DNA from 3 places in the Streptomyces sp. NPDC006552 genome. Region 3 is predicted to be linked to each of the others. Evidence: riboswitches for the same ligand, from Rfam matches in the RefSeq annotation. Region 3 holds a riboswitch; each other region holds the start of a gene.
The links. Region 3 has a riboswitch for cobalamin ahead of ABZY33_RS19010 (cobalamin biosynthesis protein). Riboswitches for the same ligand answer to the same signal wherever they lie in the genome.

Region 1: it holds a riboswitch for cobalamin, as region 3 does, so the genes downstream of both, ABZY33_RS29790 (ribonucleoside-diphosphate reductase subunit alpha) here and ABZY33_RS19010 (cobalamin biosynthesis protein) in region 3, are expected to answer to the same signal.
Region 2: it holds a riboswitch for cobalamin, as region 3 does, so the genes downstream of both, ABZY33_RS22575 (HoxN/HupN/NixA family nickel/cobalt transporter) here and ABZY33_RS19010 (cobalamin biosynthesis protein) in region 3, are expected to answer to the same signal.

The regions. Positions count from the first base shown of each region.
Region 1 is NZ_JBEXOS010000068.1:28,715-33,061, forward strand. It holds gene ABZY33_RS29790 (ribonucleoside-diphosphate reductase subunit alpha) at 1-992, opposite strand, end outside; cobalamin riboswitch at 1,114-1,248, opposite strand; gene mctP (monocarboxylate uptake permease MctP) at 1,381-3,003, opposite strand; gene ABZY33_RS29800 (DUF3311 domain-containing protein) at 3,000-3,290, opposite strand; gene ABZY33_RS29805 (GntR family transcriptional regulator) at 3,422-4,186, opposite strand.
Region 2 is NZ_JBEXOS010000040.1:3,824-8,170, reverse strand. It holds gene ABZY33_RS22585 (dienelactone hydrolase family protein) at 1-181, opposite strand, end outside; gene ABZY33_RS22580 (hypothetical protein) at 510-1,727, opposite strand; gene ABZY33_RS22575 (HoxN/HupN/NixA family nickel/cobalt transporter) at 1,836-2,957, opposite strand; cobalamin riboswitch at 2,989-3,208, opposite strand; gene ABZY33_RS22570 (inorganic diphosphatase) at 3,237-3,662, opposite strand; gene ABZY33_RS22565 (GNAT family N-acetyltransferase) at 3,832-4,323, opposite strand.
Region 3 is NZ_JBEXOS010000030.1:72,007-76,353, reverse strand. It holds gene ABZY33_RS19020 (inorganic phosphate transporter) at 1-1,023, shown strand, start outside; gene ABZY33_RS19015 (hypothetical protein) at 1,039-1,260, shown strand; cobalamin riboswitch at 1,386-1,520, shown strand; gene ABZY33_RS19010 (cobalamin biosynthesis protein) at 1,557-2,513, shown strand; gene ABZY33_RS19005 (cobyric acid synthase) at 2,510-4,021, shown strand; gene ABZY33_RS19000 (putative cobaltochelatase) at 4,149-4,347, shown strand, end outside.

The sequences.
Region 1 (4,347 bases), on a different contig from region 3:
TTCAGGTTGTGGGTGCGGCGCGCGTCCTCGCCGGTGTTGTCGCGCAGCTCCAGGAACTCCTCGATGTCGGAGTGCCACGTCTCCAGGTAGACGGCGGCCGCGCCCTTACGGCGTCCGCCCTGGTTCACCGCGGCGACCGACGCGTCGAGCGTCTTCAGGAACGGCACGATCCCGTTGGAGTGCCCGTTCGTGCCGCGGATCAGCGAGCCCCGGCTGCGGATGCGGGAGTACGAGAGGCCGATGCCGCCGGCGTGCTTGGAGAGGCGGGCCACCTGGTGGTAGCGGTCGTAGATCGAGTCGAGCTCGTCGAGCGGGGAGTCGAGCAGGTAGCAGCTCGACATCTGCGGGTGGCGGGTGCCGGAGTTGAAGAGGGTGGGGGAGGAGGGCAGGTAGTCCAGGCGGCTCATCAGGCCGTAGAGCGCCGCCACTTCGTCCAGCGCGCGGACGCTGTCGTCCTCGGCGAGACCCGCCGCGACGCGCAGCATGAAGTGCTGCGGGGTCTCGATGACCTGCCGGGTGATCGGGTGGCGCAGCAGGTAGCGACTGTGCAGCGTGCGCAGGCCGAAGTAACCGAACCGGTCGTCGGCCGCGGGGTCGATGAGCGCGTCGAGCCGGGCCGCGTGCGTGCGCACGAAGGCGGCGGTGCGGTCGGCGATCAGGCCCTCGCGATGGCCGGTCGCGACGGAGCCGGTGAAGGAGGTGACGCCCTGCGAGGCGGCCTCGGCGGCGATGGAGAGCGTGAGGAGGCGGGCGGCGAGCCGGGAGTGGACCGGGTCGTCGGAGATCAGGCCGGCCGCGGCCTCGGTGGCGAGTTCGCGCAGCTCGGCGAGGTCGGCGTGGGCGCTGCGGCCGCGCAGCGCGGCGGCGGCGACCCGGCCGGCGTCGGTGCCGGGGAGATCGGCGGTCAGCTCGGTCAGGGTGCGCAGCAGGGCGGTGCCCGGAGCGTCGTCCGGTGCGGCGGCAACCGGTTCGGCGGGCGGCGCGATGGTCACGTGGGGGCTCTCCCTCGCTCGGCTCGAGGCCCGCGGGGAGGAGTGGCTCGGGCGCGCACACGGGGGCGCCGTCGTCACCGGCCCATTCCGCGAGGCCCGGACGTCTGTCCACCCGGGCCGGACGGTCCGGGTGGGCTGCGGCAGGTCGTCGGACTCACGCGGGCGCCGCTATGGGCGCATACGTTCACCGTTGCGGGACAGTTCCGGATTTGCACCGGATTCCCCTGCGGCGGCAGCGAGAGCGAGCATACATGTTGTGCCGGGTGTGCGAGGCAGCCCCATATCTTGTGTCGGCCGGGTGTCGAGACCGCGTCTCCGACGGGGTGCCCGAAGACAGGGACGGGCCCCTCCGCGCGGGAGGGGCCCGTCCGTTGTGCCACGCGTGCGGCTAGTGACCGCCCGCTCCGACGACGGGCAGGTCCTGCTGGACCCCCTTGTCGCCGGCGTCGGCGGTGTAGTCCCCGGGGGACGTCTCGTCGACGCCCGCGGGGGCCTTCACGGCGTTCAGGACGAAGGTGAGGACCACGGTCACGACCACGTTCATCACGAACGCGGTCAGACCGATGTAACCGATCTCCCCGATGCCAGGGATCTCCTTCGAGGAGCCGCCGAAGTGCTTCTGGGTCGGCGATGCCACCCCGTACGCGGCGAGCGTGCCGTAGACCATGCCGACCGCCCAGCCGGCGAGCAGCGCCCACCGGTGGAACCAGCGCGTGAACAAACCGCCGACCAGGGCCGGCATGGTCTGGAGGATCCAGATGCCGCCGAGCAGCTGGAAGTTGATGGCGACGGTCTTGTCCATGGTGAGGACGAAGACGAGCGCGCCGACCTTCACGAGCAGCGAGACCAGCTTGGAGACCTTGGTCTCCTGCGCCGGGGTCGCGTCGGGCTTGATGAAGTCCTTGTAGATGTTGCGCGTGAAGAGGTTCGCCGCGGCGATGGACATGATCGCCGCCGGGACCAGCGCGCCGATGCCGATGGCGGCGAACGCGACGCCGGTGAACCAGTCGGGGAACATGTCCTCGAAGAGCTGCGGGATCGCCAGCTGCCCGTTCTGCACCTTGATCCCGGCCGCGATCGCCATGAACCCGAGCAGCGCCAGCAGGCCCAGCATCAGCGAGTAGAGCGGCAGGATCGTGGTGTTGCGGCGGATCACGTTGCGGCTCTTGGACGAGAGCGTCGCCGTGATCGAGTGCGGGTACATGAACAGCGCGAGGGCCGAGCCGAGCGCCAGCGTCGCGTACGTCCAGTGCCCGGCCTCACCGGGCGCGAGGGCGCCGACGGGTTTCCCGGTCGCCGGATTCAGCTGCTCGAACTTCTTGCCGGCCGCGGCGAAGATGTCGTCGAAGCCGCCGAGTTTGATCGGGATGTAGATGATGGCGACCAGGATCACCAGGTAGATCAGGCCGTCCTTGACGAACGCGATCAGCGCCGGTGCCCGCAGCCCCGAGGAGTACGTGTACGCCGCGAGCACGCCGAAGGCGATGAGCAGCGGCAGGTCCTTGACGAACCAGTTCGTGTTCTCGCCGCCGCCGACGCCCATCACGTCGAGCACGGCCTGGATGCCGACCAGTTGGAGCGCGATGTAGGGCATCGTGGCGAGGATGCCGGTGATCGCGACGGCCAGCGAGAGGCCCTTGGAGCCGAAGCGGCCGCGTACGAAGTCGGACGTGGTCACGTACCCGTGCTTGTGCGAGACGGACCACAGGCGCGGCAGGAACGTGAAGATGAGCGGGTAGACCAGGATCGTGTACGGCACGGCGAAGAAGCCGGACGCGCCGGCCGCGTAGATCGCCGCGGGCACGGCGACGAAGGTGTACGCCGTGTAGAGGTCGCCGCCGAGCAGGAACCAGGTGATCCAGGTGCCGAACGAGCGGCCGCCCAGGCCCCATTCGTCGAGCGAGTCGCTCTCGGAGCGGCGCCAGCGCGCGGCGAGGAAGCCCATGACCGTGACGGCCAGGAAGAAGACGATGAAGACGGTGAGCGCGACACCGTTGACGCCACCGTTCATCGCGCGCTCCCCGGGGCCGTGGCCGCAGCCTTACGGGCGCGCTGGTCGCGCTGCCACAGCTTGTACGCGATCATCGTCAGGCCGGTCGAGATGAGCACCCAGAGCATCTGGTACCAGTAGAAGAACGGGATGCCGATGAAGGTCGGATCGATCTTGGCGTAGGAGCCGACCCAGAGCATGGCCACGAACGGGGCGACCAGGCAGAGCCCGATCACGACGCGGACCGGTGTCACCACCGGTCTGCCCACTTCTTGCGCGCGTGGCGCACCTGTTGGCGCATCGGACATGTCGGGCTCCGTCCCCTCGCTGGTCCCACTTATCTCACGTTTAACGTGCGGGAAATCTAGGCGAGAGTCTTGATCTATGGAACCCCTGTCCGGATAACGGACGGGCTACTTCCGGTTGTCCGGCCCCTGGCTCAGTCCATCGGGCGCTTGAGCCGCGCCACGAACTTGTAGCGGTCGCCCCGGTAGACCGAGCGGACCCACTCCACCGGCTGGGCCGAACCGTCGATCGAGTGGCGCGAGAGCATCAGCATCGGCAGGCCCACGTCGGTGCCGAGCAGCCCGGCCTCGCGTGGCGTGGCCAGCGACGTCTCGATGGTCTCCTCGGCCTCGGCGAGGTGGACGCCGTAGACCTCGGCCAGCGCCGTATAGAGAGAGGTGTACTTGACGAGCGAGCGGCGCAGGGCCGGGAAGCGCTTGGCCGAGAGGTGCGTGGTCTCGATCGCCATCGGCTCACCGCTGGCCAGCCGGAGCCGCTCGATGCGCAGCACGCGGCCGCCCGCGGAGATGTCGAGCAGCCCGGCGAGGGTGTCGTCCGCGGTGACGTACCCGATGTCGAGCAGCTGCGAGGTCGGCTCCAGGCCCTGCGCCCGCATGTCCTCGGTGTACGAGGTCAGTTGCAGCGCCTGCGAGACCTTGGGCTTGGCGACGAAGGTGCCCTTGCCCTGGATCCGTTCCAGGCGGCCCTCGACGACCAGCTCCTGGAGGGCCTGGCGGACGGTGGTGCGCGAGGTGTCGAACTCGGCGGCGAGCGTGCGCTCCGGCGGCACCGGGGTGCCCGGCGGCAGCGTCTCCGTCATGTCGAGCAGATGCTTCTTGAGGCGGTAGTACTTGGGCACGCGTGCGGTGCGGACGGGTGCCCCGCTCTCGTTCTCCGCACTGCTCACATCGGTGCTCATGCTCCGCCTTCCCGGCTTCGGTGCCGATGCGGCCGACCTACCCATCGGCCCCGGCTCACATCGTGGCACGGCTCGCTCCGGGGCACTCCCCATACGCTCCGTGATCCCTTCTTATACCGCCCGGTGACGGTCTGGTCTAGTCCACGCGCCCGGTCATGGGA
Region 2 (4,347 bases), on a different contig from region 3:
CGGCCACGTCGGCGATGTGGTCGGTCAGCCCCCACCACTCCTGGATGACGATGACGCCGGGGCCGCTGCCCGTGGGCGGCAGCGCCAGGTAGCCGTGGGCGGGGGTGCCGTCGCTGTCGAACGTCACGTTCTGGTGGGCCGGCCGGCCGGTGGAGCGGGGGGTGTCGGGGGTGTCCGCCACGAGGTGCCTCCTGGGCTGAGCGCGATGATCGTCTCCCACGATGCCACTGCGCGGGGCCGGGCGAGCGCGGGGGTGGTCACCTGTGGACGACCGGGGCCGCGGCGGTGGAGCAGGAACGCGATGACCGGGCCGGCGGCGAAGAAGCCGGCCAGCCGGCAGAACGCGGTGGTGCAGCAACGCGCGGGCCGTCACCGGCCTGCCGAAGGTGGTGGAGGCGCCGGCGAAGCCCGCGACACCGAACAGGAAGGACTCGACGAGCGTGTGCCCCCGGGGCCCGGCCTCCCACCGGGAGGAGGCCGGGCACCGGGATCGCGGGCGGGGCGGGGCGTCAGCCCTTCTGCTGGGCCGCCTGAAGCGCCGTGATGCAGACCGAGAGAGCCTGCTGCAACTCCTCCAGGCGCCGCACCATGTCGTCCTCGTAGATCGCGTCGATCTCCTGCACGTCGTCGAAGGTCAGCTCCTCGAACGCCTTCGTGGCCTTCGACAGGCTGCTGTAGAACTTCGCGCGCCGCTCCTGCACCCGCAGCTCGGGGTCGGACTCGACGGCCTCCGCGACGAGCGTGCGCACCGAGTCGTAGGCCTCGCGGGCCCACTCACCCGCCTCCTCGTCCTCGTCCAGCTCGTCGATCAGGGACAGATGGCGCTCGGCCTCCTCGCGCAGTTGCGCCGGAGCCTCGATCTTCTGTCCGGCCGCCGTCTTGACCTGCCCCTCCTCGGCGATCCGGCGGACGTACTCCAGCCGGTCACCGGTCTTGGACTCCTCGGCGACGGCCTTCTTCAGATCGTCGGCGCGCACGATGTCACGGGCCAGACCCGAGCGGAGCACCGGGTCCTCGCCGAGGCGGTCCATCAGCGCCTTGCGGGCCGCCTCCGCGGTGCCCGGGTCGGCGAGGATCGCGGCCCGCAGCGCCGTCGGGTTCTCGGCCACCTCCAGGGCCTTGGTCGGCCGGATGCCCTCGGCCGCCGCGGCCTCGGTGATCGCCTGGCCGCGCACCGAACCGGCGCCGGAGCGCGACACGTAGTAGGACAGCCAGAGGTCGGCGTCCGGGAGTTCGACGTCGGCGCCCGGCGCGAGGGTCTCGAACTGGGGGACCACCCCGTCGTCCGCGGCCCGGTCCCACGCCTTGTAGAAGCGCATGACGCGCTCGGCCGAGCAGCCGGCCAGTTCGGCGAACTTGCGCGCCGAGACCTTGGCCGTCTCCCCGGCGGCCTGGCCGCCGGGGCGCACGCTGCGGGCCACCTTCAGGGCGAAGGTCCAGCCGCCGGTACGGGCGTAGCCGCCGAAGGCGTGGGCGTCGGCGGCGACGGACTCGGCCACCTCGCCCACGCCGTCGTCGTCACCGTCCCCGGTCCCCGCCTCGTGCGCGTCGGCGGGGGTGGGTTCGGTCTCGGCGGCCGGGGGCTGCCAGAAGTTCTCGGCCTCACCGGCCTCGGCCCCCCGCGCCTGCGGCACCTCGGACGCGGGCCTCGGCTCCGCGGCGGGTGCCGCCACGGCCTGCGCACCGGACGGGACGGCTGCCTCGGACGAGTCGGTGGCTACGGTCACGTACGTACTCCTGAGTGTTCGGGCGGTGCGGGTCGACGCGACACCCTATCGCCCCGCCCGCCGCCGGAGCGCCCCTGACGTGCCGTGACACCGGCCGCCCGGGCCCGCTCATCCGCCCCCGGCGACCCGGGCCGACCACCGCTGCTCGACCCGGGCGAGACGCCAGTACGCGATCGCCGCCGTCCAGACCACGACGAACAGGCCGACGATGACGTAGCCGACGTTGTCCAGGTCGAGACCGGCTATCCAGCCGGTCACCGCGTCGGAGAGGGAGAGCTTCTCGTGCAGGACGCCGACGATCTCGATGGTGCCGATGAAGAAGGCGACCGCGATCGACAGGCCGGTGATGGTGAGGTTGTAGAACACCTTGCGCACCGGGTTGGAGAACGCCCACTGGTACGCGAAGTTCATGAACGTCCCGTCGAGCGTGTCGAACAGGCTCATGCCCGCGGCGAACAGCAGCGGCAGGCACAGGATCGCGTACCAGGGCAGTCCGGCCGCCGCGCCGCTGCCCGCCATCACCATCAGCGTCACCTCGGTCGCCGTGTCGAAGCCGAGGCCGAAGAGGAAGCCGAGCGGGTACATCTGTCCCGGGCGGGTGATCGACCGGGTGAAGCGGCCGAGGAAGCGGTTCATGAACCCCCGGGAATCCAGGTGCGCTTCGAGCTCCCGCTCGTCGTAGGAGCCCGCGCGCATCGCCCGGAAGACCTTGAGGATGCCCAGCAGGGCCACGAGGTTGAGCGCGGCGATCAGGTACAGGAACGTACCCGACACGGTGGTGCCGACGACGCCGAGCGTCTGGTGGGTGCGGGACTCGTCGTTCAGCAGGATGCCCGCGAGCGCCGCGCCGCCCGCGACCAGGGCGGCCATCGCGACGACCACGCTGGAGTGGCCGAGGGCGAACCAGAACCCGACGGAGACGGGCCGTTTGCCGTCGGCCATCAGCTTGCGGGTCGTGTTGTCGATCGCGGCGATGTGGTCGGCGTCGAAGGCGTGCCGCATGCCGAGGGTGTACGCGGTGACGCCGAGACCGATACCGAAGGCCTTGTTGCCGACCTCGTAGTGCTCGGGCACGACGAGGAGGAACAGCACGCCGAACGCGACGACGTGCAGCGCGGCTATCACCGCGAGCAGCCCCGCGGTGCGCACGGTGTCCTCGCGGCGCCAGCGGAAGGAGGGGTGGGGGTGCGGCCCCGTGGGCCGCGCAGGGGAGTTCCCGGGCAAGGTCATGCCTTGATCACGCTCCAGCACCTCGTGGAATGACTTCGTGAGATGCCGTGGCCGGTCTCCTGGCTTACGGGCGTGCCGCGCCGCTCCGGCCTTCCCAGCCGCCCGAGGGCGGCCAGTGGCACGGTGGAGCGGTGCGTCCCCCGCCGCCCGAAGGCGGCGGAAGGCCCGATCACAGTGGCGAGGGCCGCTCCGGACTTGGCCCCTGAGGGCCGTCACCGGTCTTCCCGAGCACCACGGCCCGATCACCCTAGTCGACGCGCTCCCCGGCGCGACGGGTGGTCAGGCCGACCGGCGCCCGCGGGCCCGCGCGATCTCCTGATAGGCCTTCTCCCGGCCTTCCCAGTGCGAGCCCTCCACCGACTTACCGGGCTCCAGGTCCTTGTAGACCTCGAAGAAGTGGGTGATCTCCAGGCGGTCGAACTCCGGGATGTCCTCGATGTCCTGGATCGACGCGTGGCGCGGGTCGTGGGCGGGGACGCAGAGGATCTTCTCGTCCGGGCCCTTCTCGTCGCTCATCACGAACATCCCGATGGCCCGGCACTCGATGGCGCAGCCGGGGAAGGTGGCGTCGGCGGTCAGCACGAGCGCGTCCAGCGGGTCGCCGTCGCCGCCGAGCGTGCCGTCGACGTAACCGTAGTCCGCGGGGTACTGGGTCGAGGTGAACAGCATCCGGTCGAGCCGGATCCGCCCCAGCCCGTGATCCATCTCGTACTTGTTCCGGGAGCCCTGCGGGATCTCCACGATCACGTCGAACGCGTCGCCCCGCGTCTCGCTGCCGCCCAATGTGGCCTCCTTGCCGCATTGCCGCCCGCTCGGATGCCACCGAGTGTGCGCTGCGGCGCGCGAGGGCGGAACCCCTCGGACCGCACCGGAGTCACCCCGGGGGCGTGAGGGGGAAGACGAGTTCGGGGCGGTCCCAGGCGACGGCCGGGGGCTGGGCGGCGGCGGTGCCGGTCCGTACGGCGCCCATGCTGCGGTAGAAGCCTTCGGCGGGCGGGTGCGCGACGACCCGGACGTGGTCGAGCCCCGCGGCGGCGGCCTGCGCGCGCATGTGGGCGACGAGCAGCCGGCCGATGCCCCGGCCCTGGGCGTCGTTCGCGACGAACATCAGGTCCAGCTCGGGCGGGGCGAGGAGCAGCGCGTAGAAGCCGAGGACGCGGCCGTCGGCGATGTCGGCCGCGACGAAGACGTGGTGCGCCTCGATGTAGTCGGGCCCCACCCGGTAAGCCGCGACCATCGGCGCGTAGGGGCCCTCGTAGGCGCGGGAGCCGCGCACGAGCCGGGTCAGCTTCCTGGCGTCGCCCGCGACGGCCCGCCGGACCGTGACGGCCGGGCCGCGGCCGGGGCGCGTCAGGATCGAAGTCATGCAGGCAGTATCACGCATCCGCGG
Region 3 (4,347 bases):
GCGCTCGTCGGCGCCATCCTCTGGAATCTGCTGACCTGGCTGGTCGGGCTGCCGTCCAGCTCCTCCCACGCCCTGTTCGGCGGGCTCATCGGCGCCGCCGTCATGTCGATGGGCTGGTCCTCGGTGAACGGCGGCACCGTCGTCACCAAGGTGCTGCTGCCCGCGGTCGCCGCGCCGATCGTGGCCGGTGTCGCCGCGATGCTGGCCACCCGGCTCACCTACCGCATCAGCGGCAGGACCGACCAGAAGGCCACCGCCAAGGGCTACCGCGCCGGGCAGATCGCCTCCGCCGGCCTCGTCTCCCTCGCGCACGGCACGAACGACGCGCAGAAGACGATGGGCATCATCACCCTCGCCCTGATCACCGGCGGCGTCCTCTCCCCCGGCGCCAACCCGCCGCTGTGGGTCATCGTCTCGGCCGGCCTGGCCATCGCGCTCGGCACGTACCTGGGCGGCTGGCGGATCATCCGCACCATGGGCAAGGGCCTCACCGACCTCGCCCCGCAGCAGGGCTTCACCGCGCAGACGAGCGCCGCGACCGCGATCCTCGCCTCGTCGCACATCGGCTTCTCCCTCTCCACCACCCAGGTCTGCTCGGGCGCCGTGATGGGCGCGGGCATCGGCCGCAAGGGCGGTGTGGTCCGCTGGTCGACCGCCACCCGGATGTTCGTCGCGTGGGGCCTGACCCTGCCGGCCGCGGGCCTGGTCGGCGCGGGCGCCGAGTTCCTCACCAAGCAGGGCTCGTGGGGCATCGGCCTCACCGCGCTCCTGCTGATCGGCGGCGCCGGGACCATCTGGAAGCTCTCCCGGCGCGACTCCGTCGACCACACGAACGTCACCGCGGACGCGGCCGGCGCCGTGGCGGAGCCGGCCGACGTGGTGACCACCGCGATCGCCGCGGTCAGCCCGCCGCCCGTCGCCGCCGCCGCGGAGTCCGGGCCCTCGGTCGAGGTGAAGGCCACGATCCCCGCCCCGCCGCAGCCCCTGGCCGACCCCGCGCGCCCCGCCGGCGCCACGCTGTAAGGAAGCAGGACAGCTATGAAGATCGACTGGTCGGCTCTCGCCTCCGTCTTCGGGGTCAGTCTCGTGGCCACCGTGGCCCTGGTGGGCCTGTTCACCCTCGGCGTCGTCGGCCTCTCCAAGCGGGAGTCCGCGGCGCAGCGCGGCGGTTCGGCGACGGCCGCCACCTCGGGGGCGTACCTCTGCTTCGCGCTGTGCGCGGCGGCCGTGGCGTACGGGATCTTCCTGATCGTCGCCTGACGGCGGCCCGCTCGCCGGTACGAGGGGCGGCGGGGCAGGGCGCACGGCGTCCCGCCCCGCCGCCCTTCTGTGTACCTGCCCACACTCCGCTCTCCCAGGTCAACGGCGAGTTGACGCACCTTCGCGGACCGTGGTGGACTTCGCGGGCCATCTACGGCAGCAGTCCGAGGAAGCCGGTGCGAATCCGGCGCGGTCCCGCCACTGTGAGCCCTCCTGAAGGAAGGGCGAGCCAGGAACTCTCGCTGCCGGTCTCGTCGAACCAGGGCGTGGACACCCTGAGTGAGGACAACTACGCCATGTTCGCCCTGCGCGGCGCGGCGCGGGCCGAGCGCGTCTTCGCGTACGGCGCCGCCACCGGACTCCTTGCCGACCTGCTGTTCGGCGATCCGCGCCGCGGGCACCCCGTGGCCGGGTTCGGCCGGGCCGCCGGACACGTCGAGCGCCTGCTGTGGCGCGACCACCGGGGCTGGGGCGCCGCGCACGCCGTGTTCTGCGCGGGCGGCGCCGCCGCGCTGGGCGCCGCCGCGGCCCGTACCGTACGCCGCTCCCCCGCCGCCGCCGTCGCGCTGACCGCCGCCGCCACCTGGGCCGTGGTCGGCGGGACCTCGCTGGGCCGGGAGGCGCGAGGCGTCGGCCGTGCCCTGGAGGCCGGGGACGTGGAGCTGGCCCGGGAGCTGCTGCCGCGGCTGTGCGGCCGCGATCCGCAGGGTCTTGACGCCGACGGGATCGCCCGCGGTGTCGTCGAGTCCGTCGCCGAGAACACCTCGGACGCGGTCGTCGGCGCGCTGGTGTGGGGCGCGGTGGGCGGCGTCCCCGGACTGCTCGCCTTCCGCGCCGTGAACACGCTGGACGCGATGGTCGGGCACAAGTCGCCCCGCTACCGCCGGTTCGGCTGGGCCTCGGCCCGGCTCGACGACGTGGCCGGGTGGCCGGGAGCCCGGCTGACGGCGGCGCTCGCCGTGCTGGCGGGCGGGCGGCCGCGCGCCGCCGCGCGGGCCTGGCGCGCGGACGCCGGACGCCACCCGAGCCCGAACGCGGGGGCCGTCGAGGCCTCGTTCGCGGGGGCGCTCGGGGTGCGGCTCGGCGGGACGCTGGCCTACGCGGGCCGGGTGGAGCACCGGCCCGTCCTGAACGCCGCCGGGCGTGCGGTGCGGGTCGGGGATGTCGAACGGGCCGCGCGGTTGTCGCGGCGGATCACCGCGTTGGCGTGGGGAGTCTGTGTGGGCGGGCGGTTGCTGTGGGCGCGCCGGTGAAGGGCGGGGGGCTCCTCGTCGCGGGGACGACCTCCGACGCGGGCAAGAGCGTGGTCACGGCCGGCATCTGCCGGTGGCTGGTCCGCCAGGGGGTGAAGGTCGCGCCGTTCAAGGGGCAGAACATGTCCCTGAACTCGTTCGTGACGCGGGAGGGCGCCGAGATCGGGCGGGCGCAGGCCATGCAGGCGCAGGCCGCCCGGGTCGAGCCGACCGCGCTGATGAACCCGGTGCTGCTCAAGCCGGGCAGCGACCGCAGCAGCCAGGTCGTGCTCATGGGCAGGCCCGTCGGTGAGATGAGCGCGCGGGGCTACCACGGACAGCGCCAGGGCGCGCTGCTCGACACCGTGGTGGAGTGCCTGGAGGAGCTGCGGGGCAGTCATGACGCGGTGATCTGTGAGGGGGCGGGCTCGCCCGCCGAGATCAATCTGCGCCGCACCGACATCGTGAACATGGGCATCGCGCGGGCCGCGCGGCTGCCGGTCCTGGTGGTCGGCGACATCGACCGCGGGGGCGTCTTCGCCTCGTTCTTCGGGACGACGGCGCTGCTGGCGCCGGAGGACCAGGAGTTGCTGGCCGGGTACCTGGTGAACAAGTTCCGGGGTGATGTGACGCTGCTCGAACCCGGGCTCGCCATGCTGGAGTCCCTCACCGGCAGGCCCACGTACGGTGTGCTGCCGTTCCAGCACGGGCTCGGCATCGACGAGGAGGACGGGCTGCGGGTCTCCCTGCGGGGCGCGGTGCGCGAGTCCGTGGTGGCGCCGCCGGTCGGCGAGGACGTGCTCCGGGTCGCCGTGTGCGCGGTGCCGCTGATGTCGAATTTCACGGATGTCGACGCGCTCGCCGCCGAGCCGGGCGTCGTGGTCCGGTTCGTGGACCGCGCCGAGGAACTGGCCGACGCCGACCTCGTGGTGGTGCCGGGGACCCGCGGGACGGTGCGGGCGCTGGAGTGGCTGCGCGAGCGCGGGATCGCCGGGGCGCTGGCGCGGCGGGCCGCCGAGGGGCGGCCGGTGCTCGGCGTCTGCGGCGGCTTCCAGCTGCTCGGGGAGCGCATCGAGGACGAGGTGGAGTCGCGGGCCGGGGTCGTCGACGGGCTCGGACTGCTGCCCGTGCGCGTCCGGTTCGCGCGGGAGAAGACGCTGGCCCGGCCGGTGGGCGAGGCGCTCGGTGCGGCCGTCGAGGGGTACGAGATCCACCACGGGGTCGCCGAGGTCCTCGGCGGTGAGCCGTTCCTCGACGGGTGCCGGGTGGGGTCCGTGTGGGGGACGCACTGGCACGGGTCGCTGGAGTCCGACGGGTTCCGCCGGGCGTTCCTGCGGCTGGTCGCCGAGGCCGCGGGGCGGCGGTTCGTCCCGGCGCCGGACACGTCGTTCGCGGCGCTGCGTGAGGAGCAGCTCGACCGGCTCGGGGACCTGATCGAGCGGCACGCCGACACGGACGCGCTGTGGCGGTTGATCGAGGGCGGGGCCCCGCGGGGGCTGCCGTTCGTTCCGCCGGGGGCGCCGTCGTGACAGCTCCCCGGAGGCTGCGCCCCCGCGCCTTCCTGGCCCCGTTCGTACGTGCGGGTGCGCCATGGTCGCGCGCGCCGTTCCCCGCGCCCCTTCCGGGGCGCTTCAACTCACCGGAGGTCCACGGCTGATGAGCACCCCGTATCCGTTCACGGCCCTGGTCGGCCAGGACGACCTGCGGCTCGCCCTGCTGCTGAACGCCGTCTCGCCCGCCGTCGGCGGTGTGCTCGTGCGCGGCGAGAAGGGCACCGCCAAGTCCACGGCGGTCCGCGCCCTTTCGGCGCTGCTGCCCGAGGTGGACGTCGTCCCCGGCTGCCGGTTCTCGTGTG